DNA from 3 places in the Paenibacillus sp. FSL L8-0708 genome. Region 1 is predicted to be linked to each of the others. Evidence: riboswitches for the same ligand, from Rfam matches in the RefSeq annotation. Region 1 holds a riboswitch; each other region holds the start of a gene.
The links. A riboswitch is a leader RNA that binds a small molecule or an ion and turns the genes downstream of it on or off. The one in region 1 is predicted to bind cobalamin.

Region 2: linked by a shared signal. The riboswitch ahead of NYE58_RS04325 (S-layer homology domain-containing protein) and the one ahead of metE (5-methyltetrahydropteroyltriglutamate--homocysteine S-methyltransferase) in region 1 are both predicted to bind cobalamin.
Region 3: linked by a shared signal. The riboswitch ahead of NYE58_RS05000 (DUF4430 domain-containing protein) and the one ahead of metE (5-methyltetrahydropteroyltriglutamate--homocysteine S-methyltransferase) in region 1 are both predicted to bind cobalamin.

Annotation. Positions count from the first base shown of each region.
Region 1 covers NZ_JBBPBC010000001.1:5,520,537-5,531,098, forward strand. The annotation lists gene NYE58_RS26310 (hypothetical protein) at 1-423, opposite strand, end outside; gene NYE58_RS26315 (winged helix-turn-helix transcriptional regulator) at 635-952, opposite strand; gene NYE58_RS26320 (hypothetical protein) at 1,077-1,400, opposite strand; gene NYE58_RS26325 (Gfo/Idh/MocA family protein) at 1,424-2,356, opposite strand; gene NYE58_RS26330 (TVP38/TMEM64 family protein) at 2,523-3,143, shown strand; gene msrA (peptide-methionine (S)-S-oxide reductase MsrA) at 3,242-4,228, shown strand; gene NYE58_RS26340 (DUF4349 domain-containing protein) at 4,321-5,436, opposite strand; gene NYE58_RS26345 (DUF1540 domain-containing protein) at 5,865-6,017, shown strand; gene metE (5-methyltetrahydropteroyltriglutamate--homocysteine S-methyltransferase) at 6,164-8,467, opposite strand; cobalamin riboswitch at 8,623-8,828, opposite strand; gene NYE58_RS26355 (undecaprenyl-diphosphate phosphatase) at 8,928-9,788, opposite strand; gene NYE58_RS26360 (DedA family protein) at 9,839-10,462, opposite strand; gene NYE58_RS26365 (FtsX-like permease family protein) at 10,480-10,562, opposite strand, start outside.
Region 2 covers NZ_JBBPBC010000001.1:946,730-957,291, forward strand. The annotation lists gene NYE58_RS04295 (hypothetical protein) at 1-313, shown strand, start outside; gene NYE58_RS04300 (tetratricopeptide repeat protein) at 348-1,613, shown strand; gene arcC (carbamate kinase) at 1,650-2,600, shown strand; gene NYE58_RS04310 (hypothetical protein) at 2,793-3,374, shown strand; gene NYE58_RS04315 (transposase) at 3,396-3,689, shown strand; gene NYE58_RS04320 (cellulase family glycosylhydrolase) at 3,759-5,480, opposite strand; cobalamin riboswitch at 5,822-6,022, shown strand; gene NYE58_RS04325 (S-layer homology domain-containing protein) at 6,186-10,562, shown strand, end outside.
Region 3 covers NZ_JBBPBC010000001.1:1,112,753-1,123,314, forward strand. The annotation lists gene NYE58_RS04975 (transcription initiation factor TFIID) at 1-1,544, shown strand, start outside; gene NYE58_RS04980 (vWA domain-containing protein) at 1,838-3,112, shown strand; gene NYE58_RS04985 (beta-mannanase) at 3,137-3,778, shown strand; gene NYE58_RS04990 (hypothetical protein) at 3,861-5,123, shown strand; gene NYE58_RS04995 (GAP1-N2 domain-containing protein) at 5,120-8,116, shown strand; cobalamin riboswitch at 8,244-8,446, shown strand; gene NYE58_RS05000 (DUF4430 domain-containing protein) at 8,617-10,562, shown strand, end outside.

The DNA of each region.
Region 1 (10,562 bases):
CCCTAAAAAGGGTTTGAATAATACGGTATTCTCGTACATGGACCAAATTAGGGCTTGTAGCACCATGCTTTGGCGAATGCCATTATGGAACTTATATTGTCGTTGATTACTCGCCACATTCACTTCTTGAAGAGGTTCCGTCGACTCCAGGCAATGCCGTTCACAGCCGATACATTTCCAGCCAGAAGGACTTTGAATCCATTTTTGAAAAATAGTCCCGCTATCATTGTTGCCTTTGTAGAGTGAAGAGATAATGCTGTAAGGCACGCCAATCCACGCATCCCATAAGGAATCTGGAAGATGGCTATGCAGCATGAACAACGTCTTGTCATAGATGAGCTGTACTTTGATCGAAGCGTTCTCCAGCTCAGCAACATCCTTTTTTCCATACGTTATTTCCCGGGAAAACAGGGTGGTCTTCATCTCCCTCGCCTCCTAATAGTTTTGCTATGCCTGTACTCCAGCTGAGTAGATTTGAGCAAAAACCAATATTGCAAGCGTTTCCATGCAAGGAACATACAACGTTTTTTCTATTATATTACAGATTTTTTCGATCTGTGCAAGGTTTTTATTTGAAAATTGAAAAGCCCTCCTCCGTTCTTCAGGAAAAAGGGCCACAACACGACTTTGATTTCTACTCTACCCAGCTCTCAGCCCAAGACTGAATCTGCTGCATAACAGGCTCCAGCGCACGGCCTTTGTCTGTTAGTTCATATTCAATACGCACAGGTGTTTCCGGGTATACATGTCTAACCAGAATACCCTCACCTTCCAAATCCTTCATCCGCTCGGACAGCATCTTATCGCTCATTGAAGGAATGAGGCCGGAAATATCTTTAAACCGCTTCGGTCCACTCATCAATGTCTGAATAATAAGTCCATTCCAACGTTTGCCTAAGAAAGAGAAGGCTGTCTCAAATCTGGGACACATCGAAATTTGATGTTCTTCCATTGTTCTCACCTCTCACTAGCGAAACTTACTATTAGTTAGTATATATAATATTAACACATTTCATCCCTGATGAACATCGTTTACTAAAAAAAGTTCATCTGACATTATCATTATATCCTCGTTGTCAATCCCCTGTATGTGCTTTAGATTCCCTTTGAACAATCGCTTCTGTCACGATTTGCGCCAAGTCATCATTTCCGAATAAGGAGAGTACGCCCAGAACTGTGTCATCAGAAATATCCCCTGCTTCCTCCGCTGAAACCGTTAGGGCAAGCGCTTTTCGCAAGGCTTCATTCCCTTCTTGCTGTGGATAAGCCTGCAAATACAAACTGTGCGGGTCGAGTCCTTGATTCACGCACCACTGGGCGAATACAAGGATCATCATCTCTTCCTCACGCTTATAGCTTTCGATGATTTGTTCCTCCACTAATTTACGGTTGTCTTCCATAATTTACTCCTTTCTTAGAGACCTCATTCAGCAAGCTGAGCTGCCAATCTATGACTAGGCAGAACTGCTGAAGCAGCAATACTGCATAACTCTGGTGTATTTATATTGTTCAGGAAATGATCTACCACTCCACCAAAACCTCTTCTATCCAGCACCGTATCCCAGCTTCCAAAGCTCTGGGTCCGTGGCAAAGCATTTTTTTCATATAGGATGGCTTGGTCCAGATCTGCCACTTCCACCGAACGTCCATTACCGTGCAGCTCCAGCTTCTCCAAATCAACACCCGCCTCACGAAGCATGCTATACATCCCCACTGAGCCTTGCTCCCAACCCAGCATTCCAGATGCCTGCACAAGTCGCCCCTCTCCATTGGATTGAAGATTACTGCGAAGCAGCTCATACTGATCTCCACATAACCATAACAGCAGATCAAGCATATGAATCAAGTCGTCATGCACAGTCTCACGGCTGCTGCCTAACTGCAGCTTCGTGCGATGTTTAATCGCGTGGCAATGGCTAATGCCTCCGGCTTCCTCGAGCCAACTCTTGGCAGTGACATACATTGGGGCAAAACGCCGATTAAAGCCCACGCCTAGCAGCAGCCCTTTATTTTCTGCCAGTTCTGCCATCCTTCTGGATTCTTCCAGATCATAGGACAGCGGCTTATCTACATACACCGAAATCCCATGTTCGAGACATTTTGTTACTATATCATAATGGGTCGTCGTTGGGCTATGCACAAATACTGCATCCAGATCCCAAGACAACAGCTCGTCCAAATTTGTCGTACCTTTAGGAAAACGGTAGGCTTTAACAGCTTGCTCTACTGTTGTGGATGAGTGACTGAGAACCCCCACTACCTCAACTTGTCCATGCTGAGAGAGCAGTGGCAAATATACTTTGCGGGCGATATTTCCAATCCCGATGATGGCGACTCTTTTGCGTGCAGAAACAATCAATGATCTAACTCCCCTCTTTATAATTCAAGAATTTATCTCTCTCTTTGTTCTCTATAAATGCTATTATACCTGCTTGGCGTCCGCCGACAATGATCTACACTTCAATATTTACTTTTTATCCCGTATGATGAGATGAATGAGTGGAAGAAAGGGTATATTAGCTATGAGAAAATGGTTCTCGATTATTCTTTATGTTTCGGGCACAATCCTTGCGTTTATCTACAGATATGACATCCTTAGCTGGATGAAAGAGGATCATAATCTTTTCAGCTCTATAGGGATCGCAACTTTACTGGCTCTCTTTCCAGTTGTACCGTACAAAGCGGTCATCGGATTTTTTGGTTATGCATACGGAAGTTTGGCAGGTGCTTTAATTTGCTGGGTAGCTACAACCCTTGCTGCCGCATTCCTTTTTGGCGTAGTGAAATTCTTATTTCAAGATCAAGCGAGAGCTTATCTGACTTCTATTCCCCTACTCGAAAAATTCACAAAAGGCATAGAACGGCGGCCCTTTGCTTCTATTGTCTTAGCACGTCTCTTGCCGATTATCCCGCAGACAGCAGTTAACATCTATGCCGGAGCAGCCGGACTGCCCTTCTGGGGTTATCTTGCTGCCTCAGCTATTGGAAAAATCCCAGGCATCGCCTTGTATGCCTTCCTTGGGGATCAACTGTTCCAGAACCCAGGTAATGCGATTATAGCCATTATTGTTTATGCCATTGTGCTTATTATAGCCGGACTAAGCTTTCGTTACAGTTCACAGGAAGTAAAAAACACTAGGTAACAGAGAGCTTATTTGGCGGAAGCTGGCAGGCTGTGGTTATTTGCTTTATAATTAGATTGTGATCTATTTAATTGCATTACATGAATGGAGGGATATTAATGAGTGAACATCAGACTAACCATATAAATTCCAAGGCGGAAAAAGCAACCTTTGCAGGTGGATGCTTCTGGTGCATGGTCTCGCCGTTCGAGGAATTGCCAGGCATTATTAGTGTCGTCTCCGGCTATACTGGCGGGCATACAGTGAATCCTACCTATGAAGAGGTATGCTCCGAAACTACAGGACATGTTGAAGCCGTACAAATTACGTTCAATCCAGAAATTTTCCCTTATAGCAAGCTGCTTGAGTTATTCTGGCAGCAAATTGACCCAACCGATGCGGGTGGACAATTCCATGATCGCGGCACCTCTTACGGAACGGCTATCTTCACCCATTCTGAAGAACAGAAGCAACAAGCAGAGGCTTCCAAGGCAGCTTTGCAAGAAAGCGGCCGATTCGCTAGCCCGATTGTTACCCCGATCCTCCCGGCAGCAACCTTCTATCCTGCCGAAGAATATCATCAGGGCTACCATCGTAAGAACCCGGGTCACTACAAACGTTACCGTAAGGGTTCCGGCCGAGAGGATTTTATCGAAACCCACTGGACACATAAAGAAGACAAACTAAGCTTAAAAGAACGTCTGACGCCACTTCAATATGAAGTCACTCAGAATAGCGCTACAGAGTCACCTTTCCGAAATGATTTTTGGGATCACCACGGAGAAGGCATTTATGTAGATATCGTATCTGGTGAAGCATTATTCAGTTCGCAGGATAAATACGATTCCGGTTGTGGCTGGCCCAGCTTTACACGTCCGATTCGCGATTACGCCGTGAAGGAAAAGACGGACCTCAGCCATTTGATGGTTCGCACAGAAGTGCGCAGCAAAGTAGCAGATTCCCATCTAGGTCATGTCTTCGACGATGGTCCAGGGGAAAACGGCCTGCGCTACTGCATTAATTCAGCGGCACTGCGCTTTATACCAAAAGAGGATCTGGAGAAAGAGGGCTATGGCGAGTATCGTGTACTCTTCCAGCCTGCCTAATCTTCGATAAAAGCGAAATACTGTACTGTCTTATAGAAAAGCCTCCAATTCACGGTATACCATGAATTGGAGGCTTTTTAATTCATAGGAGCTTATTCTTTATTCTCGTCCCCGTTAGCTTTCTTATCCTTTATTGAGGTTGTCACCTTTGGCTCTGCTGGTCCAGGGAGTACCGCCTTGTTCAGTTCCCGATTTTCCTGCCGTATCCGCTGGGTCTGCTGCTCCCGTCGTGCACGGATATTTTTGCGGGCAAACCAAACGATGACTAAAATAATGCCCGCACCGATTAGAATCGGCAATGCACCTGCAAGAATTACAAAAATCCACTGAAACATAACAGATAGTGCGTTCAGGCTTCCTTTTAAAGCATCCGATGCCCGTTCTAGCAATGGACCTTGCTCTGCCTTTTCCTTCACGGCTAAGCTCTCATCCGTCTGGTACACTCTAAGCTCTACCGTTGAAAAAGATACGTTCTGATCTATATATCGCATTCTGCCTTTGATCTGCTCAATCGTTTCTTGAATCGAACCAAGCTCGTTTGCAAAGGCGACCAGATCACTTGATTTCGTTGCTTTTTTCATAAACTCTGTGTATTGAGCTTCCATTAACTGCTTTGCCTTTAGACGCGACTCCAGATCAACATACTCCTCCGAGACATCCTGACCTTGAATACTGCGCTGTAGCGATTCGTGTTTTACTTTTTCCAAATTATTCAGAAAAGGAGAGAACCCGGAGGCAGGCACCTTAAGGATAAACGTCCCTCCTTGCTCATATTGCGACATGTTTTCGTTAAACTCTATAATATATCCTTTAGCCATCGTTACCATGTTGCGGATTTCAGTCTGAGCTTTACCGTAATCTTCTACTTCCATAGTCAGATTGGCATGATAGATTAGCTTCTTGTTCAATCCTTCCACGACATCACTGCCCGTGAATCCCGCGTTCCCTTGATCCGTGTTCTCTGATGTCAAACCTTTTTCAACTGGAGCTTCGTTGCCTCCCGCTGCTGTCTCAGCTTCTGCTGAGGTGCTCTTATCCGCTAATGCAGCTTTCGAAGATTGCTCAGTGGTTGCTGCAGCAGAATTACTCGTATTTCCGCCGTCACCAGCTAATTTGTCTGCCGCCGAATTGTTATCACCCGAGCCACAACCTGCCAATACCACCGCAAGAATTAATAAACATAAGTAATGCAGACCCCATTTGCGCATTCTCATTCCTCCAAAAGTGTAGTGGTTATCCCTAGCATTGTAACGTTACGGAATGTCATGTTCTGTACAGATCTCTTCCGTCTCTCATTTCTATAACGCCCCAAAACTTGGAAGGTTGCACTGGAATATGGAATTTCGGTAAATTTCTTTTGGTTTTTCTTGTTGAATACACAAAAAGCCGCATTTCTGCGGCTCTTATTGGACATATTTTTGATGTGGGAGGGTGACCCGAAAGTTAAAAAACTCATTTGCTTACAAACTCATTATTTGGTACAATTACCACGTCTAACCTAGTAAAAAAAGCCAAATACCCTCTATTCATAATGAATGAGGGCGTGACACGGCTTTGTTGAGACAAGCTCCACCTTGCTGAACAGAGCCGTTCATTGAATGATACTATCAATTACTAAAAGGGGAGGTGAACCCTCATGGCAAAAGACGTAGTTTGTGAAGTTAACTCCTGCACCCACTGGGCAGAAGAGAACAAATGCAGCGCTGAATCGATCTTCGTAGCTTTCCACAGCTCCCAAGAACCAAAACGCGCAGAAGAAACAGATTGCAAAACTTTCGAAAGTAAATAAGTAAATGCCTGAAGGGACCCTCCACGGTTCCTTCTTTTTCTTTTTCATTCTAACAAGATTGAGAATTATTATCAAGTAGCTGATTATAAAAAAATAAGTGAACTAAAAAGCCAGGGTAAATTACCCTGGCTCTAATTTATTTATGTCTATTTTGATGCAATAACCCCTGACTTTTCCCTCGCAATAGCAGCAGCTCTTACCATGTTACGTAGTGCATCCTCTGTCTCCTGCCAGCCACGTGTTTTCAGACCGCAATCCGGATTAATCCAGAATTGTTCAGGGTCCAGCACCCGCAGCGCACGATCGATATTCGCCGTCATTTCTTCTACAGCCGGAACCCGCGGACTATGGATGTCATACACTCCAAGACCGATTCCTTTATCATAGGCCTGCTCCTCAAAGCTGATAATCAGCTCCCCATGGCTACGTGAAGTCTCAATGGAGATTACATCAGCATCCATAGCCGATATGGAATCGATCATGTCATTGAATTCGCTATAGCACATATGCGTATGAATTTGTGTCGTAGCCTTCACATGGTTCGTAGCAACGCGGAACGACTTCACTGCCCAGTTCAGGTAATGCTCACGGTCTTCTGCCTTAAGTGGAAGTCCTTCACGTATAGCCGGCTCATCCACTTGAATCATTTCGATGCCTGCATCTTCCAACGCTTTTACTTCATGGCGAAGGGCAAGAGCAATTTGATTGGCTACCTCTTCCCGGCTGAGATCATCACGTACAAATGACCAATTGAGGATAGTTACAGGACCCGTCAACATTCCTTTAACCGGAAGCTTCGTCAACGATTGTGCATAGACACTTTCTTTAACAGTCATAGGCTGTATAAATGCAACATCCGCGTAGATCACCGGTGGCTTAACGCAACGGGAACCGTAGGATTGAACCCAGCCATTACTAGTAAACAAGTATCCGTCCAGCTTTTCTCCGAAAAACTCCACCATATCTGTACGCTCGAACTCACCGTGGACCAGAACATCCAAACCTAGCTTTTCTTGGAAGGTAATTGCATCCGCGATCTGCTCACGAACAAATCCATCATAACGCTCCTGATTCCAGACCCCTTTACGCCATTTCAATCTCGCCTGACGCACTTCTACTGTCTGCGGGAAGCTACCAATTGTAGTGGTTGGCAGAAGTGGAAGCTGCCATTTCTCTTGCTGCACCTTTAAGCGTTCAGCAAAAGGCAAACTGCGTTGGTCAGGCAAAGCTGCAAGTGCAAGCACTTGCTCCGCCACATCCTTACGGCCACGCTCAGGTAGTGCACGGAATGCTGCAATAGCTTCACGACTAGCGGCCAGCGCTGCTTTAGAAGCTTCTCCTTTATCTGCGAGGGCTGCTCCGAGCAGACTAAGCTCTGCAAGCTTCTCATCGGCAAAAGCTAACGCATTCTTAACAGTCGCCTTCAGCTTCACCTCACCTTGAACGGTGACTGGGACATGCAGCAGACTGCAAGAAGGCTGAAGAATAAGACGATCAAGCGGCACATGAACGCTGAGCTTTTCTACCAGTTGCAGCTTAGCGTCTAAATCGGAACGCCAGATGTTCCGTCCATCAATAATTCCGGCACCCAGCCATTTGTCCTTCGGCCAACCAAGACGTTCGATAGAAGCCAGATTCGCTCCACCATCGTGCACAAAGTCAAGACCCAAGCCTTGAACAGGCAACTCTAGAAGTGCCTCCAACGGTTCAGCAGCTTCGAAATACGTCTGTAAAATAATATTCAAGCCCGGCACGGAGCCGGCAATTTCTGTGTATATCGAGTTAAGCAGTGTTAATTCTTCTTTACTTATGCCTGTAACAATCGCTGGCTCATCGATTTGTACCCAGCTTACCCCTTCTTGCTTCAGTTCCTGTAGCAGTTGAACATAGACTGGAACAAAACGTGCAGCAATCTTGGCGATATCTGCCGCTGCGTAACCTTTGGACAGCTTAAGGAAGGTATACAGACCTAAAAGTACCGGTTTACCTTCAATCCCTGCCTGCGATTTAGCAAAACGATAAGCCGCTAGAGGTTTATTTTCAGTCAGGCGTGGTGTTTGTGTGCCGATCTCTGGAACGATATAGTGATAGTTCGTATTGAACCATTTGGTCATCTCACAGGCAGTAGCTTCAGCATTACCACGGGCCATTGCAAAATAAAGATCAAGCCCGATGTCGCCGCCATCATACGTGTACCGTGGAGGTACAATTCCAAACATAACAGCCGTATCCAACACATGGTCATAAAAAGTAAAATCATTCACCGGAATAAGCTCAATTCCTGCCTCTTGCTGGGTCTTCAAATGCTGCAGCTGAATTGCTGCCATTTCGGAGCGGAATTGCTCTTCATTTATTTTCCCCTGCCAGTAGGCTTCCAGTGTCTTTTTCCACTCGCGGTTCTTTCCGATTCTCGGATATCCAAGATTACTTACTTTTACTTTATTCGTCATCTCGATACACTCCCTCTTCCATCTCTTATTTCAAACTCCAAAGCTACTTGCTTTCCTATAAAAAAGAGCGCCCTTCCCTAAAAAAGTCAAAGGGAAAGACGCCCATGATATACCCATGGTTAACGTCTAACACCTCCCTATCTTCCGTAGGTGAAGCAGTGCTGTTGAAACAGGCAGGTCTCCTGGCTAGCGGCGTCAACATCTTGAGCAGTCTTCCCAGCAGTAGTAAATTGCCAGTGACCTCTGTTGCTCGAGATTCTTCCGTTACAGTGGCGGGACCGCATCGGCTTCGAACCGAATTTCCCTATTAAGCCTACCGAATTACTATTTTCCGGTCAGCACCTGTCTCCGATATCATTCATCATTTGAGTGTCTTAATCTGATGTCATCATACGTGAAAGCCCCAGCAATCTGCAATAGATTACTGGGGCTTCTGTTATATCGATTCCTTATAACGGACTTAGAAAAATACGAAATATACTACAGCAGCAAGAATTATACGGTATATAGCAAACGGTAAGAGCTTGATACGATTGATCAGTTTTAAGAAGAAACGCATCGATAACAGCGCAAATAGGAAGGCACTAATAAAGCCTGCAATAAAAAACGGCAACGCGTCCATGGTGAAATATTGCCAGTTTTTCATCAGTGACAACAGACTGGCACCTGCCATGATGGGTACTGCCATAATAAACGTAAAATCAGCAGCGGCACGATGGCTCATCCCGAGGAGTACGCCACCAGAAATCGTCGAGCCCGAGCGTGAAAATCCAGGCCATAACGAAAAACACTGTACAAGACCTACACCAAGTGCCTGTTTGTATGTAATCTGATCTACACTCTCAGTTCTGATCTTCTTCGGCCCAAACAGATCGGCAATAATCATTAATATAGCCCCAATCACTAGACCAATTAACACTGTTGAGGTAGAGAATAAATGCTCATCAATATAATCATTAAACAGAACACCTAACACACCTGCAGGCACTAACCCTACCAGAACCTGAGTCAGCTTGAGGTGCCCGCCCTGCTCCAACTGCGGTAGCTCCTCTGTTACAGGATCCAACTGCTTACGGCTGAAACGCTTTAAACCCAACAGATCAATGAACCGATTTCTAAAAATCACAACAACCGCTAATATTGAACCCAGTTGAATAACTACTTTGAAGGTATTTGCCGTATATTGTCCAAATAACTCCTGTGATTTCAGCCACATATCATCAACAATAATCATATGACCCGTGGAGGATACTGGAGCAAATTCGGTTAAACCTTCAACAAGCCCCAAAATAATGGCTTTAATAATCGTTAATAGCTCCATGTGTTTCCCTCCTTTTTAATAGTCATTTCTATTATCAGTCCATTACCCGCTTAGCCCTCAGTGTTCATTCTCCGGCTGCGTTTGCGGAAGTACAGAAACCCAAGAATAACTAATCCGCCAGCAATTAGTACATAGACTACATTGGAGTACACATCCATGTACATGGCAATGTCTTCCCAGGATTCGCCCAATGCCGCGCCAATAAGCACAAGCAGCAAATTCCATCCCAATGTGCCAATCGTTGTGAAGATCATAAATACTCCAAATTTCATGCCCGACATTCCCGCCGGAATCGAAATCAGACTGCGGACCAGCGGAACCATCCGACAAAACAATACAGTCCAATAGCCATATTTATCAAACCAGGCGTCAGCCTTGTGGATATCTTTTTTACTGACCCTAATTAGGCTACCCCAGCGTTCAACCAGTTTCTCTAACCGGCTCACATCCAATAATCGGCCAATATAATAGAGAATTACTGCACCCAGTAGTGATCCAGCCGTGGCAGCAATGATTACACCAGGAATCGTTAAGCTCGTCGTAGTGGTCATAAATCCTCCAAAGGGCAGGATCACTTCTGAAGGAATTGGTGGAAATATATTTTCAAAGGCCAGCATCAGAAAAATACCGAAGTAACCAAACTGCTCCATAAAATCTGTAATCCATGCTTGCATCTTGTTACCCCCATTTCTCATATCAAGTTCTTCTTCAGGTTGCGTAAATAGCGGCTGCGAATAAAAAAGAAGTATAGTCCTTGAGCAGCCAAATATCCGA
Region 2 (10,562 bases), 4.6 Mb from region 1:
GATTGATCTCTTATTAAGTAAAGGGGTTTATTACAATGGGCTGATGCATTTAGGAAATGGTGCACCGCTTAGCAGCTTGATTTGGGGCTCCATCACTATTTTCTCTATCCTGAATAAACCACTGCGGGCTGCTGTCTTTGCTGTAATCGCGTCTGGCCTATCTTTATTTGGGATCATTCACGCGCCGACTGTTGGATTTGCTCAAGCTTCACTTATGCCGTTCGTATACGCCTATTTGATGGTTGCAGGATTATTTGTTTATAAGCATTTTTCAGACCTTCGTGACCCAGCGAACAAGCTGCAATCCGAATAAATAATTGATAAAAAGAAATAGGAGAGCTAAAGCCATGACTAATCAAACTCTGTCAGAAGATTTAATTCAAGCAGCGGATCGCGGGGATTTAGCTGCCGTAGAACAGCTTTTAGCTCGTGGTGCCGATGTTCATCATAAGGATGCCGGTGGTCGTACTGCGCTGATGGCGGCAACGCAAAAAAATCATATTCCTCTCGCTCAAAAGCTGATTGAAGCAGGCAGCGATGTGAATGCAAGAGATATCACTATGTTATCACCCTACCTGTGTGCCGGTGCCAATGGATTCCATGAGATTCTGTCTTTAACTCTTGCCGCAGGTGCGGATACAACCAGTGTAAATCGTTTTGGGGGAACTACACTGCTTCCTTCCAGCGAGAAGGGGTATCTAAGAACTGTTCAGAAATGCCTGGAAGCAGGTGTTGCAGTTAACCATATGAATAATCTGGGATGGTCTGCCTTGTTGGAGGCAGTAATTCTCGGGAATGGTGGCCGTTTATACTCCGATATTATTCAGTTGTTGGTGGATGCTGGAGCGGATGTTCAATTGCCGGATCGTGACGGCAAATCATCGTTGCAGCATGCAGAAGAACTGGGACAGGAGAGGGTCATCCGTATTCTCAATAAAGAAAAGCTACCGATTCATTCAAGTATTCAAAGCGCTCAAGAGCTAGCTCGGGCAGAGGATTTCCGGAAAGCAAGTTTGGTTATGGAACATGCAATGCAAGAGGACAGTAATAATTCAGACTTCTATTACTATAAAGGATACTTCTTAGGGGAACTCGGGAGATATGGGGAAGCTTTGGCAGCCTATCAACAGGCACTTACTATCGAACCGGATGACCTTGATTTCTATTTCTATACCGCAAATGCCTACCGAATGATGAAGCGATCCGAGCAAGCGTTAGCAGAGTATGATAAAGCGATAGAACGCGATCCTGGCGAAAGCTTCTTCCGCTATCATAAATCCAATTATTTAAGAGAGTTGGGCAGGCATGAGGAAGCGGTTAAAGTTATGGATCAGCTTCTGGAACAGCAGCCTGAACGGTATGATTTCTCGTTTCATAAGGCGAACAGCTTGAGATCACTTGGCCGGCATCAAGAGGCAGTTGAGGCGATTGAGAACGCAATTGCTAACGATCCGAGCAATCCTTTATATCATCATCATAAGGCACAGTCACTTGGTTTACTTGGTGATCATGAAATGGCCATTCAAGAAATAGATATTGCTATCAGCTATAATCCTGCCAATCCGGATTTTCACTCCGCGAAGGAACAATTTCAGCTGGCCCTTAAACGCTAATAAATGAGGATCAACTGATCCGTCAGGAGGAATGGAATGAGTAAATTTATAGTTGTAGCCATTGGCGGTAATTCATTGGTGAAAGACAATGGCCGCGATTCTATAGAGGATCAATCTGAGGCAGTACGTGAAATTGCTGTCAATATCGCTGATCTGGTGCAAGCAGGCAACGATGTGGTGGTTACTCACGGCAACGGTCCACAGGTTGGATTCGAGCTGAGACGAAGCGAGGTGGCTTCGGAAGTCACTGGAATGGATGTTACTCCGCTGGTCAATTGCGTGGCGGGCACGCAAGGGGGCATAGGCTATTTAATTCAGCAGGCCTTAACAAATGAATTCATTCATCGCAGATTAGACAAAAAGGTTGCCACAGTCATTACTCAGGTCGAGGTTAGCAAAAATGATCCGAATTTTCAGTCTCCCTCGAAACCAGTGGGCTCCTTCTTCACGCTTGAGCAAGCAGAGGAGATGAAGCGTGCCAAGCCAGATTGGGTCATCATTGAGGATTCAGGTCGTGGTTACCGCCGTGTTGTTCCATCACCTAAGCCGATTGATATCGTTGAAAAAGACGTCATTAAATCACTCATTGAGACGGGTTATGTGGTAATCGCTGTTGGCGGAGGCGGGATTCCTGTGATCAAAACCGAAAATAATACCTACGAAGGTATCGATGCGGTCATTGACAAAGACTTTGCTACAAGTCTGCTGGCCGAACAGATCGATGCAGAATCGCTGATCATTACAACAGGAGTTCCTCAGGTATGTGTGAATTTCGGTACGCCTGAGCAGAAGGCTCTTGAAGAAGTTACAGCGGCAGAAATGTTGGTATATGCGGAGCAGGGTCATTTTCCTGCTGGCAGTATGCAGCCTAAAATTGAAGCAAGTCTTAGCTTTTTGAAAAAAGAGGGACGTAGAGTTATCATTACCAATCCGGAAAATATGAAAGCTGCGATGAGCCAACAGGCTGGCACACATATTGTAAATTAATAGGATCTAATTTATCTCATTATTTCATGGAAACCGCCACTGATCTAAATCAGGGCGGTTTTTTGACATATTCATGAATTGTTATCTAACTGTTGCTTTCAGATGGCCATATTCTGGTGAATAAAAGGAAGATAAGAGGTAAAACTATGTCCACTATAGAGAAAAAAATACATTAAAATGCGGGGGTAAAAGATGATATCGAATAAAGGAACAACACAACGTTTTACCAGGGCTACAATTCTTTGTTGTATTTGTGCATGTATGGTATTGCTAAGTGGTTGCACTAAAGCAGCGGATGAGACTCAAGTGCCTACTCCAACAGCTCAAGTAGAAACTGCAGCACCTTCTGCAGAAGCAACTACACCTGTACCTACAAATAACGTAACAGAACAACCCCTAACATCTGCGTCACCCGGCTCAAATACTGGGAAACTTCCAGAGGGGGTTAGCGTTCAGAGAGTTATCAAGGAGGTTTCGTTAAAAGATAACTATCATAAAAAGGTTGAGCTGCTAACTGACGGAGGCAAGCAGGTCACCATTACAGATTCGAATCAAAAGATTGTTTTGCAGCAGATTGAATATGACGGAAGGATCACTGCTGTTAAGGGTAAACAGGTTACTGTTCAAGTAGAGGGCGGTAAAGAGCAAACCTTAACGATTCCTGATCATATAGTCATTGAAGATGAAGACAAGCTCGGATTGAATAATGGCGTTGAAATCGAGTGGACGGTAAATGCAGATGGACAAATCGAAAGTGTGGAATTGGACGATTAAAAATTTACCGAGGTGAGCTGGATGAAATTTCTAATCGTACTTGGTAGTATTCTTGTTCCCATTGTTATGCTGATGTTACAGGGGAAATCGATAAAGTGGCGTATGGTTTTTAATGTTGTTTCGGTCTTAAGTGCGATTATCTTTGGAAATATTTCCGCCTTGGCGATTTACGAGATATTAAGAGATCGTGCTGTGTTTATGACCTCGATCCATGCGATATTTTTGAATCCAATGTTTCTTATTACCGGAGCCTATCTTGGCGTATATTTAATTTATCGGTTGATGATAATTTCGTATGATGAGGTTTATATGTGATAGGTAGAATACAAATAGGGATGTTCCCTGAAGGGACACCCCTATTTGTGTTGTTAACAGGACCGATGCTTAAGAGGACTTTCCTACAACGTTTGTTCCGCTCTTCGTGATCTTGTAGGTGATAATATCCCCATTCCAGAAGTGGAACTTCAGGATAACCTCGCCGTCTTTAACATCTTTAAAGAACGCGGGAAGCAGCTTGATTTCTTTAGTGTTATAAGAAGGTGAGAAGGTATTGCCGAATTCCTTAAATGGAGTCCAGTCCTGCGGACCTGCATTGCCACCAGCGGTATATACAGCTTCCATTGTGGCAAGCTGGTTACCATTAAAGGTGGTCGGAATGGCAAAGGATTCAGTCGTGCCTTTTGCATCGCTTAATTTAGCTGTATCATACACAATGACCTTAAGTCTCCACGCAACACCCTTGTTGAATTTCAGAGTCAGCACGGCATTTTCACCGTATTTTTGGGAAGCTGTGAGCTTTTTGAGTTGGCTGGCTTTGAGGGTGAGCTCCTCACCATTTAAGGTGTAATCTTTACCTTTGGTCAGATACTTTCCGTTGGCACTAATGGTGGTTAGCTTATTGCCGTTCAGGTTTAGCTTAACCTTGGTATCTTTGATTTGTGCACCTTTTTTTAGGTAGACCAAATCGCTTTCGGTGCTGGAGGAACGCTCCTTCAGACCAGACATTAATACATTGTGGAGTTCAGGATCAGACCACTTATAAGTTTTACGGTTGAAATGCTGCCCGTTATCCCAGAGCATGGAAGTCATTTTCTTTTCTTTCAAATAATAAGTCAGATACTCAAAGAATTTAAGCTTCTCGCCCTGTTCAATCACACCCGTGTCTTTATCGAACCCGAGTAAACCAAATTCACCGACGATGACAGGGATGCCTTTAGCTACAAATGTATTGTAAACGTTATCAAAAGTTTGAGTGATATCGTTTTTTGTATCTTTTTCAAACGTGGTGTAGCCGGCAATGTTCACACTAAAAGGCCAGAAGCCATAGAAGTGAACGGTCGCAATAATATTTGGATCGTTCAGAGCCGTAATCGTCTTATAGAGATGATCCATTCTTGTTTGCGTAGGTGAAGACTCTAATGAAGGTAATACAAGTGGGCGGAGGTCGTTTTTCCCACCGGATTTGCGCACGATTTGATAGAAAGAGTTATTAAGTTCAGTAAGCATTTGCTCCATTTTTGCTTCGTCTGTGCTTCCACCATCGGTGAATCGAGGTTCATTTATGCTCTCGAACATCAGCTTATCGGATTTGTCCTTGAAGCGATCGGCAATTTGAGTCCAGGCTGCATTATAACGTGCCAGCGTTTCATCGTGTTTTTCTTCCATATGGCTTACCCATAGCCAGGAATCATGATGGACATTAATCATGACATAAAGCTTGGCGTCCAGTGCCCAGCCGACAACTTCTTCCACGCGGTCGAGGTAGGCCTTTTCTAGGGTATAGTCTGGTGCCGCACCCATGTGAGTATCCCAGGTCACAGGAATCCGAATGCTTTTATAGCCTTGAGCGGCGATCTTTTTAATAAGATCTTGGGTCACACGTGGATTGCCCCAGGAGGTTTCATCCTCACCTGTAGCATCTAAAGTATTGCCAAGGTTCCATCCGGGCTGCATTTCGTCTACATAGGATTGGATCTTACTCTTTGGCGCTGCCTTAGCTTGTTGCTCGTCCTTAGTTGCAGCTGCGGCCATGGATGAGAACAGAGAGAGCAGAAGAGCGGTGACAAGTGTCAATGATAAGAAGGATTTCTGGATTCGCGTAGTCATTGAATTCTCCTTTGTGAGATAAATTTAGGATGCTTGGACCTGGCTTTGACGCTGTACTTGGTGGTTAGATGAACACAAACACCTCCAGTTTTATTTTGTAAACGCTTTCTGAATATACCCTAACATAGAATACACTTAGCGAGTACCTTACTAATTTGTGGTAAATTCATATAAGAATTAGTGATTTAAATTAATTTACCCCACAGTTGGATAAAGAAATTATTTGAATAACCCTACTCGTAGAAATTGGTTATTAAATAGGATTATCTCTAGCTGCCCGTTATACAAAAAAGAAATATAACATGACAAAAACATATATATTAGATATGATGAAGCATGAAAATTTAAAATTAGGAATAGGTGCCAACTATGAATGTTGCGGAAGTACAATCATAGATTGGTTAAATGGAAAGCGGGTGTGAATCCCGCGCGGTCCCGCCGCTGTGAAAGAGGAGTCCTTGCAAAATGCCACTGGGAAACTGGGAAGGCAGCAAGGGTGATGATACTTGAGCCAGAATATCTGCCTTTTTCTGTTACACCATCAAACTCTACGATCGATAGAGAGGTGCTTGAATAGTGTTTGCCAGCTATTATTGTGGTTCACTATCTTAACCTCTTGACGTTTATGTTGAGTGGTTTTTTTGTGGTTATGAGAAAGTTTATTCTGTTTTTTATCATAGGTATGAAGGGAAGGGTTATGGAAAAATGAAGAAAAATAAGTTTTTAGCGTGGTTACTTATTGTAGCTGTATTTATTACGACATTCTCTACAAGTGTAATCCCGGCTCAAGCAGATGGAGCAAGCTCTACCCTTAAAGGGTATGTATCTGTATCCGTAGAGAAATTCACCTTAGGCCAAGGGTATATTAACGAACCTATTAAAGTTCCGATTTATGAAGGCGATAATGGCGCATCTTTAATAACACGTGCGCTAGGTGATGGGAATTATAGATATTTAGGAAATATAGATAGTGGTTTTTATTTATCAGAAGTTAAAGATAGTGGCAGAAGTGAAGTCAATATTCCACAATATATTTTAGATATGATTTCAGCCGATGGGAATACAGTCGGCACTAAAGCAGACCCAGATTGGTTAAGTCAGTTTGACTACACCTCCATGTCGGGTTGGATGTATGCAGTAAATAATGTGTTTCCTCCGTTTGGGATGACCGATTATAAGCCTCAAGACGGTGACATCATTCGAACTCAGTTCACCACTTATGGCTATGGTTCTGATCTTGGCGGCTGGGGGGAAATCCCAGTTCAACTTGCCAATAAGGATGCTTTAACTGCGGAAATCGCCGAGATTAATAGTGCCCCTAATAAAGAAACTATTTTGGACAGACCAGTAGTGCAATCGGCAGTTTATGAAGCCTATTCCGTGCTCGAAAACATGGCAAGCTCTCAAATAAGTGTAGATCATGCGCTTGTCGGTCTTAATAATGCATTAGACATTGAACCCCCTGTTATTACAGTAAGTGGCATACAAGATAAACAGGAAGTATCCAATAAAGAAATAAGCTTCAAAGTAGCTGTCACAGACAATGTATATAGTGACATTACTCCAGAAGTGAAGCTGAATGGAGTTACTTTATCACCTGCAAATGGGGAGTACAAAGCTACTCTGAATTCAGGCAGTAATGCAATTACTGTAACGGCTCTTGACGGAGCTGGAAACAAAACAAATGTAACTTATCAGGTTACTTACAAACTGGAAACTACAGTTGCCGTCAAACAACAGTTAGATAAAAACCTTGCTTATATTTTAAATACTGTAAAGAATCCAACGTTTGGAACAGGCAGCGGAGAATGGTCGATCCTTTCTCTGGCACGGGCGAACTATACAGTACCTAACGGTTATTATGATCTCTATTACAATAATGTAGCTACGAAAATAGCATCAATCATTAAAGAGGATGGAAAACTCGACGCCAATAAAAGCACAGAGAATTCCAGAGCGATTCTAGGACTTACCTCTATCGGAAAAGATATCACAAATGTTGCGGGATATGATCTGAGAAAAGCACTCGCTGATTATCAATATATCCAAAAGCAAGGCAATAATGGTCCGATTTTTGCTCTGATCGCGTTAGATAGCCATAACTATGAGATCCCTGTAGTTGATGGAGTTACAGAACAGACCACAAGAGAAAAACTAGTTCAGTACATTTTAGATAAAGAGGTTAAAAAAGGTACAGCAGAAGCTGGTGGCTGGGCATTAGGCGTAACCAAAGCCGATGTCGATATGACTGCGATGGCGATGCAAGCTCTTGCACCTTATTATGCAACCCGTGATGATGTAAAAGCTGCCGTGGATCGGGCCATCCAATGGCTGTCCGATAACCAAAACAATCAAGGCGGATTTACAAGCTGGGGAAGCACTAGCAGCGAGAGTATCTCGCAGGTAATTGTAGCCTTAACTGGTGTAGGTGTAGATCCGCACACTGACGCTAGATTTGTTAAAAGTGGAAATTCGCTTATTGATGCATTACTTAGCTTTGCTGCACCTGAGGGTGGATTTAAGCATATCCTCACAGGCAAAGTAGACAATATGGCAACGGACCAAGGTACGTATGCACTTGTGTCCTATGATCGTCTGCTCAATCATAGCAACCGTCTCTTTGATATGAATGATGTGAAACTGGAACAACCAGAAGAACCGGGGCCTGGGCAACCAGAGGGTCCGAAAGAACTTCCGTTACCTTCTGGGGAGAACCCGAAAGTTGAAATCCCAAATGACGCTAATGATTATATCGTTCCGATCAGCGCTGGAGATAGCAACAAAGAAATCACAGTAGCTATTTCAGAAGAAAATCAATCAAAGGTTAGTGTCAATTTACCAAGTAATAGCGTCCTTCCTCAGATAGAGGCCATAAAAGGTAACGTATCTGTAGTCATTCCTAAGGGTGCAAAAGTTACAAGTGGGGATGCCTCTGCGATTGAACTGATTTCAGCTTTAACCGGTGCAGAATCTGCACTAAAAGATAGTGTGAATCAGATTATTCCTGGGGACAAGAAGCTTGATAACATTCTTCAAGCATTTTCCATGGGTGGTAGTGCAAGAGTAGAATTTAGTCAATTTATTACGTTAACCTTTAAGGACCTTAAAGGAAAAGAAGCTGCTTATATTCAAAATGGCACCCCTCATGCCATTCAAAAATTTGCAAGTGATGACTTAGGTTTTGCAAGCGGTAAGTCTGAGTATGCCTATGATAGTGGAAATGACTTAATTGTAAAAACCAATCACTTCACTGACTACATTGCGTATGCTTCCAGTGCAGTACAAACACCTGGTGGCGACGGTGGTAACGGTAATGGTAGCGGAAATGGTGAAGGAAATGGCGGCAACAATGGTGGCGGAACCACTCCATCGAAACCATATGTAATCCTGTCCGTGGATAAGCTTACGATTAATAAGGGATATGTTGTTCCATCTGTACAGGTAGAGCTACAATCTGGTGACACAGTGTGGTCTGTACTAAAAAGAGTGCTGGATAGCCGCGGTATCGACTATAGAGATTCCTGGAACAGTGACTTTGGAAGTGTATATGTTGAATCCATAGCTGGTGATGGGGAATTTGACCATGGCAGCGGCAGTGGATGGATGTATAATGTGAATGGGAAATATCCTAATTATGGAGCATCTTCATATGACCTAAGTTCCGGGGACAGAATTCAGTGGCGTTATACTACGAATTTGGGTGTGGATCTAAATGCACCGATACCAACTACAAGCCCTACTCCAACCCCAACGCCTAAGCCTGGTGCTACTCCTGCTCCTGGTGGGGGAGCTAATCCGGAAGCCGGCGTTGATCCAAATGTGAGTCCTTCTCCAACAGTGACTCCTAAGGATCCTACCCAGAACACGAATGATATTAAACAACTGTATACAGATGCTGATAAGATCTCTTCCTGGGCCTATTCAGCGATTGAAACAGCTACAGTAAAAGGATATATCCAAGGTAATAATGGTCAGGTGAATCCGAAAGCTTATATCACAAGAGCGGAGTTCACTAAGATTCTCGTTTCTGCATTTGAATTTGATATTAAGAGTGATAAAGGTATTACCTATAAGGATGTCGCTCTAGGCGATTGGTTCTATCCATATGTGAATGCTGCGCATAAGGCAGGTCTAATCACAGGCTTTAATAATGAATTTAAGCCAAATGACAAGATTACTCGTGAGCAGATGGCAGCAATTATCGTCAGAGCATTGGCCATCCCGGCGACGAAGCCAGGAACAGCGATTAAAGATATCAACACCGTATCGGCATGGGCCAAAGCAGATGTAGAGACCGTTGTTGCGACTGGTTTGATGTTAGGTGATGATAATCAATTTAAACCTAAAGAGCTTGTAACTAGAGAAATGGCGGCTGTTGTAGCTACTAGAACCCATGATTATAAGAGTGGGAACAAAGTGGTTAGTCCGACTATTCAGAATAAAGCAGTTAGTTCTTATATTCAGAACACAGCTGCCTTTTTGCAAAAAACAGTAACAAACCCGGTTATCTCCTCGGTTGGCGGGGACTGGACAGTGTTCGGGCTGGCACGTTCAGGCGTGAAGGTTCCAGATAGTTATTACACTAAGTACTACGCGAATGTAGAAACAACTCTTAAAGAAAAAGCTGGGAAGCTGCATAGCGTAAAATATACGGAATATGATAGAGTTATTTTGGCATTAACTTCAATCAACAAAAATATTGATAAAGTGGCGGGTTATAACCTACTGGAACCGCTCGCGGATTTTGATACTGTAATTAAGCAAGGTATTAATGGACCTGTGTTTGCTCTCATTGCACTGGACAGTAATCATTACGACATTCCAGTGGTTAAGGGTGTAAAGACGCAGACGACTAGAGAGCTGCTCATTGATTATATTTTGGGCAGAGAGATCAGCGGCGGTGGATGGGCACTAGGCAGTAATGCTACAGCGGCTGATCCAGATATCACGGGGATGGTCATTCAAGGCTTAACGCCTTATTACAAAACCAACGCCAAAGTAACAGCTGCTGTGGACCGGGGGATTGCCTGGTTATCCAAAACACAGACTGCAGACGGTGGTTTTGCAAGCTGGGAATCTACA
Region 3 (10,562 bases), 4.4 Mb from region 1:
GCCCGGCTTCTGATCAGGCTACTGGTCATGGCGGATATAACAATATGACCTTCAAAAGCGGCATCAGGGGCAGCACTGGAAGACAAGGCTACGCCTCTGCTGGCTTTTCCGGGGTAAGAAGACCTAATGTTCAAATTGCTTTGGCGGTGCTGTATCATGCGTTCCGGCGGCTTGTCTCCGATATGCGTGAGGGTAGTTCGTGGACTATACGTGAACGGCAGGCGTTGTTAGGGCTGGACCCTGACAGCTTGCGGGAACACGCGGTACACCTACTTCCGGAGAAAGACGGCCTGAATGAAATGACGGGGTTAATGAGTCACGGACGCCCTACCTATAATGAACTGAAGCAGCTGTCACTTCGTGAAGCTGAACGGCAGTTGTTCGGTGACGGGGGCGAAGCTTATTTCCGCAATAACTTTGTGGCAGAGTCAAACCGGAGAGTAGAGGGAATGAATCCATTACGCCAATGGCGCACTATGCTGGCGGCACAGGAAACATCTACGCCAGCGGTAAACTTTTATCAGCTTACGGAGTGGACGGCAGATCGTGATGAAGCCGGAAGTGTGCTCCATCTTTTACGTCAGCATATGGCAGGCTTACGTTCCGCGATTCTCTCCATGCAGGAGGAGCTTGAGGATCTTTACGCAGAAAGCGTGGAGCGCCAGCCGTTCCAGCGTGTGCCGCTTTTTGATAAAAGAACAGTACGTAACTTCATTCATTATTTATTCTCAGCCGTATATGGCAAAAAATATGAACTATTGGGCCTAGAAAGTGAGCTTGCCCTATGCAGTCGTTTGGAATCTGCACTTGAGCAGCTTCATATGGAAAGTATGGCTCGTGTGAAAGCTATGGAGACTTTGGAGGAAGAATTGCGTATTACTGTTATGGACAGCATTGGGCGAACAAACGAAACAACGGGTCAGAACGTAATGGAATACTACCGCGTAGTCACAGAAGAAGTGATGAAGGATATCGAAACCCGGCGTGGACCTGGAATATTCTTCAGTGAGAAGTACATGGGCAGTATCTCCAAGCTCTTAGAACAAGGGAAAGAAGCTGTGATTGAGCGTTTGATTGATATTTGCCGCCGGGAGCTGCTGACAGCAGAACCTTTTAATTTATCTTTTGAGGAAGAGCTTCTGCGGCGTGCAAATGTTGCGGCAGCCTATGAGAATCGTCAGGTTCTATCGAGGGAAGAGCTGTTCAAGCGCTTGTATCATAATTTGGAAGAGGGCGCGGCCATTAATGTTCGGCTATTCGAATACACGCAAGAGCATCGTCATGAGGAGAAATATTTCTTCGGAGACAGCTCATCAGAATTCCTACGCTACGCCTTTGGAGTGGATGAGACAACCCGGATTTACCGGTTAGGATTCGTGCATGAGCAGCGGAGGAGCGGAGTGGAGAAGCTAAACCTGATGGGCGGCTTTCATTTAGAAGACCTGCTCTATTATCGCAACGGTAAGGTCTATTATGAGACTTATGCTCAGAATGGCTATCAGCTCCATGGGCTGAGTGAAGATCAGCTTCCTGAGATGCGCTGATGGCGTAATAGATAGGTACCCTCACTTTAAGTCCCTTTATTGCCTTGGTGCAATAGAGTCATCGGATATAACTCTTAATTAGATTTCTGGGATAGGGACATTTCTCCTTATTTCCACTGCACACTATGCAATAGAATAGAAATAGATGTTTCTCCTATTCCATTCTATTGCACAAAGTGCAATTTGGGGGATGATAACACATCCGGGTAGCCCGTTTATCAGGCAGCATAACCCCCGGAATGTTTAAAGGATAAGAGTACAATTCAGATTTTACCCGGAAAGGAAGTATAACGATGCAGAGAAAAATCAATCTGCTGCTGCTCTTCTTCAGTCTGATCGGCGGCGGGGTCGCCTTTCTTTTTGGCGAATGGCTGCTAAGCTGGTATAACGATCTGCCTTCCATCCTGCTTGTGGGTATTTATTTTGCTATTGTGGCGCTGGGAGTCGGTGTAGGCTGCCTGCTTGCAGAGATGATCTCGCCACGACTGAACGGAGCTTCATGGAAGCAGCGCTATCTGGGGTTATCGTGGAAGCTGCTGCCTCTGATGATTGTACTTGCACTTGGTGTTGGAGCTTTAACGGAGTTTGTTTATGAGCTGAATTTTGGCGGAGCCAGACCAGTTAAGAATGTAGTAATGGCTATCGATGACTCAGGCAGTATGACACAGAGTGATCCCGATAATAGCCGGTATTCCGCAGCAAAAGCGTTAATTACAAAAATGGACACTGACAATAAGGTAGCCGTGGTGACCTTTAACAACGAAGCGGTAGTTGTCCAACCTTTAACGCCACTCTCAAATTCGGAGAATCGTGAGAAGGTGCTGACTGCAATCGATAATCTGCAGCCAACCGAAGGCGGCACGAATATTAGCGGTGCGGTCTCAGAGGCACTCAAGGAGATTGACAGTGACGGCAAAAAAGACCAAGGAGCCATGGTCATCTTGTTGTCTGACGGAGTGAGTAATTTCGATACCACAAGAGAGTTGCAGGCTTATGTAGAGCGCGGTATTGCCGTGAATACCATTGGTCTGGGCTTGAATGATCCAGCAGGCACTCAGCTGTTGCAGGATATTGCGAGAGTGACAGGCGGACACTATTATGATGTCAAGGATTCAGCCCTGCTGGGCGATGTGTTCCAGCAGATCTATGACCGTCTGGGAGATCGGACGCTGCTAACTGAGCGCAGTGATTCAACGGCAGACAGTCCTTATTATGCTGCGGTTCGTATTTTGTCACTGATGTTGATGGGAGCTGCGCTTGGATTAGGTCTGGGAATTATGTTTGATAACCGTCATTTGGCTAAAAGCTTTGGGATTGGCGGCGTAATATCAGGCTTGTTCGCAGGACTGATTCTGGAATTTGGACTTAGCGGTGACTCCTTTACAGATAGTCTTATTCGTCTTCTGGCTGTTCTTATATTAGCTGCTATTATTGCATTATTTACAGGCGTCATTCCGGTAGGAGAAGGACGTATTTATCGAAATAGAAGAAACAATAACGCAGCGCCTGCACCAGCATCGGATAACTTTCCGGGTCGGCGCAGAAGCCGGAACAGCAAAGGATTCTAGTGTAGCGGAAAGGGGTTTACAGTAATGAGGTACGCCGAGGTTAATGCTTCCGCTCCGGGAATAACGGATGTGACATCCCAAGTGGATGACCGATTCTGTACGCTGAGATGGCGCTGGCCGGACGGCGTGCAGGCGGTGTACATCCACAAAACCTCCGCAGAAGCGGCTGACATAGGAACCGGAGATGATCCGCCGGTCGGGATGAAGCTCTACACTCGTGAGGAATACAAATCTAACAATGGTTATCGTGATCGATTGGATAAGATCGGATTGATATCCTATACGATATTTGCTCGTCTTGCTGAGAACGGTGAGACTGCCCTGGTGAGGCAAAATGATGGTGTGAACCGGGTGATGGTCAGTGCAGGCAAAGCCCGGATCTATTATTCCATTCAACAAAAAAAAGCCTTATTCGGAAAACAAAAGACCGTACATATGGCGATTACGGCAGAAGTGCCCGTGGCACGGGATGTCCTCTGTTATGTCAAGAAACGTGGAGGGCATCCTGCAGGGAAAGAGGATGGTATTCTCTTTCCCTTCGTCCAGGATTTCGCTCCTGGACGCAATGTACTTCCGCCGATTGAAATCGGTAAGGATGATTTTGTACGCATCTTTTTCACCGATGGCAAGAAATATGGGCTTTATTACGAATTGGTACCGGAGTGAGACTGGGTCTACGCGTACAAGCGGGTAATGAGCAGTGCGTTCATAGCAAGTACGTAGATACAACTTTTGGGAGGATGAGTAGATGTCTTTTTTTAGCCGTTTTATGAAAAAGAATCAGCCGGAGCCGCGGCCGCTTTTTTACGATATAGTGTGCCCGTATTGCTTCACCAAGTTCTCTCCGGAGGATGTCGTCTTTCGGGCTATGCACAGCCGGGAGGACGATGAAAATTACGCATTGGGTGAGGATGACGCCTTGAACAAATACCGTGAGCGCTTTGGGCTTGATACGGTAGATGACATAGAAGCGATTATCAACCCGGCGGATATTCCGGAAGAATATCATCATTACACGGATCATGTGTTAACTGGGCTTACGGATCGTTACGGTGTGCTTACGCGCAGACGGCTTTGCCCGTCCTGCCATAATGAGCTGCCGGTGACTGCCGGGAAGGTGCCAAGTAACATCATCTCGATTATCGGGGCATCCCAAGTCGGGAAATCGGTGTATATGACCTCGCTGATCCACACATTGCAGCATACTACAGCAGGTCATTTTGATGCCGCTTGTATGCCGCTTAATGCAGAGATTAGCCGTAAGTTCCGTACATTGTATGAGGAACCGCTTTTTGAGCGTGGAGATCTGTTGGCTTCTACACAGAAGGAAAAAATGCAGGAGCCTTTTATCTTTCAATTTGTCTTTAAGGATGAAAATAAACCGCCACTGACACTTGTATTCTTTGATGTAGCAGGTGAGGGTATGGTGGATCAGGATTATCTTGGACTTCATGGTCAGCATATCAAGAACTCTGCGGGTATTTTGTTTATGGTCGATCCGCTGCAAATCCGATCTATCCGTGAAAAGATTCATATTAACATCGGTGACCGCCCGGGAGAATGGGTCTCACAATATGACGAGCCGCGCGATGTGGTGCTGACGATGTTCGGTGATTTTATTGCCTATCAGGAAAAGAGCAAAACAGACATTCCAACAGCGGTTGTGCTTGCCAAAAGTGATATGCTGCATTCACTGAAGGATGAGGATGGCGATTACATCAAGTCCAACAGCAATGTGTTCAATAACTATGTTCACCGCAAAACATTAAACATGGACGAATTTCATAATATCGACGGGGAAATTCGCAGATTTATTGGTAAGGTGGACAGACCCTTTAAAGATACAATGGATGTTTATTTCGCGAATACGGGTTATTTTGCAGTATCTGCGTTGGGCAGCAACCCTGTGAATCAAAAGATTGAGGGTGTAGTAAGCCCGATTCGTGTAGACGAGCCTTTTATTTGGCTGCTGCATAAGCTGAAGTATATTGAGGGGAGCGACGGCCCGTGAATGTTTTCTCAGGGTCAACAATCGCCCAACAGATGTACACCCGCGAACGTCGCGGAGTGTTTCGTTCCACAGAAGGCTTCGATACGGTAGCGAAATCAGATAGTCTAGACAATAATTTTGTGAAAAAAATCCTTCATCCCTTCTGCCTCTACGATGCTCCTGCGGAGTTAACCGCACGTGGAGAGAAGGATGAGGCTGCATATCCTGGTGCGCTGCACCTATTTCATGCTGAGAACGGGGATACAGTTATTGGGCTTAGTCGTTATCAAGCGGCCGATTTCACAGGCCAACGAAGCGCTTTTTTTGCACATAACTATGTAGTTCCTGCTTCACGTTCCGAAGAAATTGTGCAGAGCTATGGAGACTGGCTGCATGCTGATTTTGCAGAGCGTTATACGGGAGAGCTTGGTGGAACCTTGCCGGAGCTGCCCTCTATTCCAGTTGTTCGCACAGACCGCAGCCCTGATCCAATCGCAGGCTTACGCCTGTTAGGGATTGATGAAGGGATATTCAAGGCATTATTGCAAGCGGTGATGCTCTCTGTAGCAGGTAAGAAAAAAATCTACGTGGCTCTAAACGTACCTATCACCGAGTTGTCCGCGCGGGCGGTGGAGCTTACAGAAATTCTGTATAGCGTGCTGCCGTATGAATTCCGCCGTAGATTAGGCGTGATTACGTATGCGAATGAACCGCAAAGCCGTAAATATATACATCTTAGCTTTGTGGAAAAAGGTTCACTTCGTCCCGGTGATCGCAGTATTGAGAAGGATTATACCTTTGATTTGGCTTCCGGACGGATGGGGAATGTCGATTTTGGCGAGACCCGCCAGCCTTATGCTGATTTGGTGTGGAAGCTGTTACTGCTGAATCCAGGAGATATTAACGACTTCGTAAGCTTCGCCGATCAGATTCTGCGTGGAGAGAGTCCTGAGCACAAGCTAACCCTTTCTTTCTATAATGAGCTGGCTATATTTTATGAGATTGAGCAAGGGAACGAGCATTTATATACGGAAAACAAGAGTGCGGTGCTAAGTGGTTTGCTTTCTTACCTTAAACCAGACGGTGCAATTCATTCTAGAATCCGCTTGAATGATATTTTCCTAGAAAGATTTGACCGGGAATTTGATCTGATTCGGCAAAGAAATGTGCCAGATCCGGCGATTATGGAATGCTTTAAAGAGTATTTTGTACTTAAGGATCACAATTACAGGGTCAAAATCGTGGATTATTTCATCAATGGGATGCTTCATAGTGTGGAAGCGGGCCGCAAGGATATCTTGAGTGCTGCTTACGGGATCATTGAGAGTAATGATGAGTTAAGTGCAGCTTACTTCCAGCGCGTGATGTCTGAAACTTATTTCCGTAAGCAGCTGCTTGAGCCTTACATGGAATCAAGACTAGCTGCGGCGTCCAGATCTGCGGATATTCTGAGCTTTGTGCTCCATTGGGGGCGGTTCCTGCCAGTGGCGTTAGAGCAGTCTTTTGCTCAAAATGCTGTGAAGGATTATTTGCTAGAAAAGCTCCAGCTGGAGCATGATCCGGTGGCTTCTGTGGCGGAAATTCATGAAATTGTAGATAAGGCAGAAAAAGATCGCCGCAAAGGAACAGGAGTTGCTCCTAAGGCACTCTCCCTAATGCAGGATCTTGCTGCTTCAGCAGATAGATTCTTACTGAACCGCTTATCGCTTTCTGATATGACGCAGGAGGAGCTTCTGGAGGTAGTTTTTTTACGGTATGGTAATGTTGTCGATTGGCAGCCGCCACTGGATAGGATTAGCAAGCAGAAAGAGAATGCGCTGCGTGCCGCTTACCGCTGGTTTGGTGAAGAGAAGCCGAATGAGGAGATTTTTACAGGATTGTCTCCGCAGGAACTAGACGATGTGCAGCTACTGGGTCGTCGTTTGCTAAAAGAGGCGCGTGTTCTGGAACCCTTTGAACGGCTTCCGCTAGCCTTTTACTATACAACTCAGCGTGAAGGGGGTCCGCTGGATTACGATGCGCTTCTGGAGCTGTTAAAGCGTAAAGCCGGTTCCGACAAAGAAATCATCTATCGGTTTTTTGCTTGGTCGCAAGGCAATCCTTTATTTACGGTTTCGAATAAAAAGCTGCAACCGGGTTACCGTAAGGCGATTCTGAAGTATTTCCTGAGCAGTGATCGTGAAGCGTTCAAGAATCGGGAATTCCGAAAGAACTATGTCGCGGCAGCTCGGCCTGCTCTGCAAAATGTGTACAATGAAGCCCGCTCCCAACTGGCTTCCCCGCTGGCGCGCTGGATCAGCCGCAGCCGATTTCGACTCTTAATCTCCGGCTCCATTACGGGTATTCTGGTGATTATTGCAATTATCGTATTCAGTATGCTGCGTCCGGATGATACGAAGACGGCTCTGCCGGGGACAAGCCCTGAGCCGACCCCTGTTCAGAGTGCAGGCAATATGCTGCCTCCGGCTTCAGTATACTTGAAGGATCAGAGCGTCGAAGGAGATAAGGGGAGCAGCATATTGGTGTTCACCTTCGCAAGTGCAGATGACTGTGTGCAGTTTCAACCGACTGAGGTTAGTTTAATGTCTTCGTCTACAGAGATAGATAAAAGCTTTAAGGTCGCTGCTACAAATGGCACTTGTCCAGTGCCGTCAACGGATGGGACGGATGAGGGAAACACCGCTGACGAGTCAGATACCGCTGGCACTACTGGAGGAACAGCAGAAGGTGCAGATGCTACTAATTCTGTAGCTGATGCATCTCCGTCTCCTACGCCTTCCTCTGATACTGAGAACAGCACTGGGTTACCTTCCGCAACAGCTGTGACTGAAGGTGAACAACCTTCCTATCAGGTTGAGGTTACATTGGAGTCTGGAGCGACAATTCTAGAGAAAAGTATGATCAAAGCCGGAAGATTTACATTGATCGTAGATCCCGATCCTAATATTCCACCAGCTTCTGATTCAAGTGCTGAACCCTCCCGGACTGCAAGTCCGGATGGAACAGTCGAATAACAAGCTTTCTGAACAGCAATAACTACCGGAAGGTGGCGTATTGCTGTTCATTTTTTTGCTGCCCATACTAAGCTTTTCTATAGACATGCTATGTATTAATAGATATGATTATGGATGTCAAAATAAGATACTACATACTGGAAAAGGTGCAGACTAAATCAATCTAGTCGTCTGCTTAAAAGGGAAGTCCGGTGCAAGAGTCCGGCGCGGTCCCGCCACTGTATGTGCGGAGCGTTTCTTCTATAAGCCACTGCCCCGAAGGTAGGGTGGGAAGGTGAAGAACAGCGATGAAGCATTAGCCAGGAGACCTGCCTTTTTCGTGAGCGTTTCTATTCTTCGTGGGGTAAGAATGTGGAACATATACAGATGGACTGTTGGCAGGAAGCAAGCGCCGCAGCCTCAATTTGTAATCTTCCCTGACCGCCCTCCAAAGGGGCGGTCTTTATGTTATGCGTCTTATTCCCGGCAGTACCCATTCTTATACAGAAAGAGGTTAAACAATGAAGAAAATCATGTCTTCCAAGTTTGTAGCACTTGGGCTGGCCTTATTCATGGTCATTTCAATTCTAGGAACATCTCTTGCTCCGGCGGGACAAATATTTGCAGAAGCGGGCGCTGGCGCCGGTCTGGAGGCAACTGCCGCGGAGCGGATTAATGTTGCGGATGCGACTTATGCGGCTGCAGAATATCTCTTGAAAGGTGGCGTGCAATCGGATTGGCAAGCCATTGGATTAGCGCAAGCAGGGTACAAGCTGCCGGCTAGTTACCTTTCAGAGCTTGAGAAAAAAGTAAAGGATGCAGCTGGCGATTTCACCAATGTAACCGATTATGCTCGAATCGTGCTCGCAGTGAGAGCGATTGGTGCAGATCCTACTAGCTTTGCTGGTAACGGAACGACTCCTGGCTATAATCTGATTGAGAAAATTTATAATAATAGCAAGCTCAGTGAACAGACGCTTAATAATCCGGTATATGCTTTACTTGCGCTGGATTCTGGTAAATATAATATCCCAAGTGACGCGAAATGGACGGCGGATAAGCTCCTTACGGAGATTCTCTCCAAACAGAATCCGGATGGGGGCTTTGCACTAACCTCAGGTGCAAGTGAGCCTGATATGACAGCGATAACCTTGACGGCTCTGGCGGCACATAAAAATAATCCCGAAGCCTACTTAGCAGGGCTACAAGCCGTAGCTTGGTTATCTACAGCTCAAGATAGCCATGGGGGTTACGGTGACAGTGCTGAAAGTAGCGCACAAGCAATCCTTGGACTCACCTCCTTCGGAGTTGATCCTAGTGGATTAGAATACACCAAAAACAAAGTGGATCTAATGGAGAACCTGCTTAGCTATCGTCTAGCTGATGGTAGCTTCACCCATAGCCGTGGTGGAAGCAGTAATATTCTGGCGACAGAGCAAGGTCTTCAGGCGCTGGTTGCCTATAATTTGCTATATAAAGGAAGCAACAGTAAGCTATACGATTTTTCCAAATCCTCCATTCAGAGCTCACTCATCTACGCTCCAGTAACGATTGAGGGACCACAGGCCACGTTGGCACAAGGGTACGCCTATGCTGGCAACGCACTTGGAGCGTTAGAGAAGCTGGCGCTTCAAACGAACTTGCCGATCACAAATCCTTCGGGCAGTTATGTGACTGGCATCGGAAGTATTGCTGCTGGAAGCTTTGGTGGTTATGACGGATGGATGTATGTTGTATCACGTGACGGAAAATGGATTAATCCCGATGTAGGCATGAGTGATTTTGTACTTAAAGATTCAGATCAGGTACTGGTTTATTATGCCGGAGATGACACTAAGCTTGTGGATTCCGTTACGCTTTCCAAAGCAAATCTTAAAGAGGGCGATTCCTTTACCGTCACTGTAACTAGTAAGACGTGGAAATGGGACGCTGCTACGAACACTTCCTCTCCTGTAACTGCAAAAGCTGCGGGTGTTCAGGTCCAAATTGGAGCTCAGACGGTAACGACGAATGCTAAAGGTGAGGCCGTATTCTCAGGAAATATGCCCGCAGGTGACTATACACTGACTGTAACTGGCTACCGTGAAGGCAAAGCCCCAACGATTGCTAAATATACAAAAGCTCTAAAAGTGATTTCTAAGAATGTAACAGCTTCGCTAACCGTTGAAGGCCCGGAAGGGTTGATTAGTGAGGGGACTTTGAAAGCCTCCAATGCCCTTGAAGCGTTGCAACAACTAGGGTCTACCGATGATTTTAAAGTAGATATCACCAAATCGTCTTATGGCAACTTTGTATCAGGTATCCATGGAGTTTCGCAAGGTACTTACGACGGATGGTGGAGCTTCGTGGTATCACGCGGCGGGGAGTGGATATATCCAAGTGTGGGTATGGATGCGTTCGAACTACAGGAATCCGATCGTGTGCTTGTCTATTATGCAGGAGAAAATACACAGGTTGTAGATGCTGT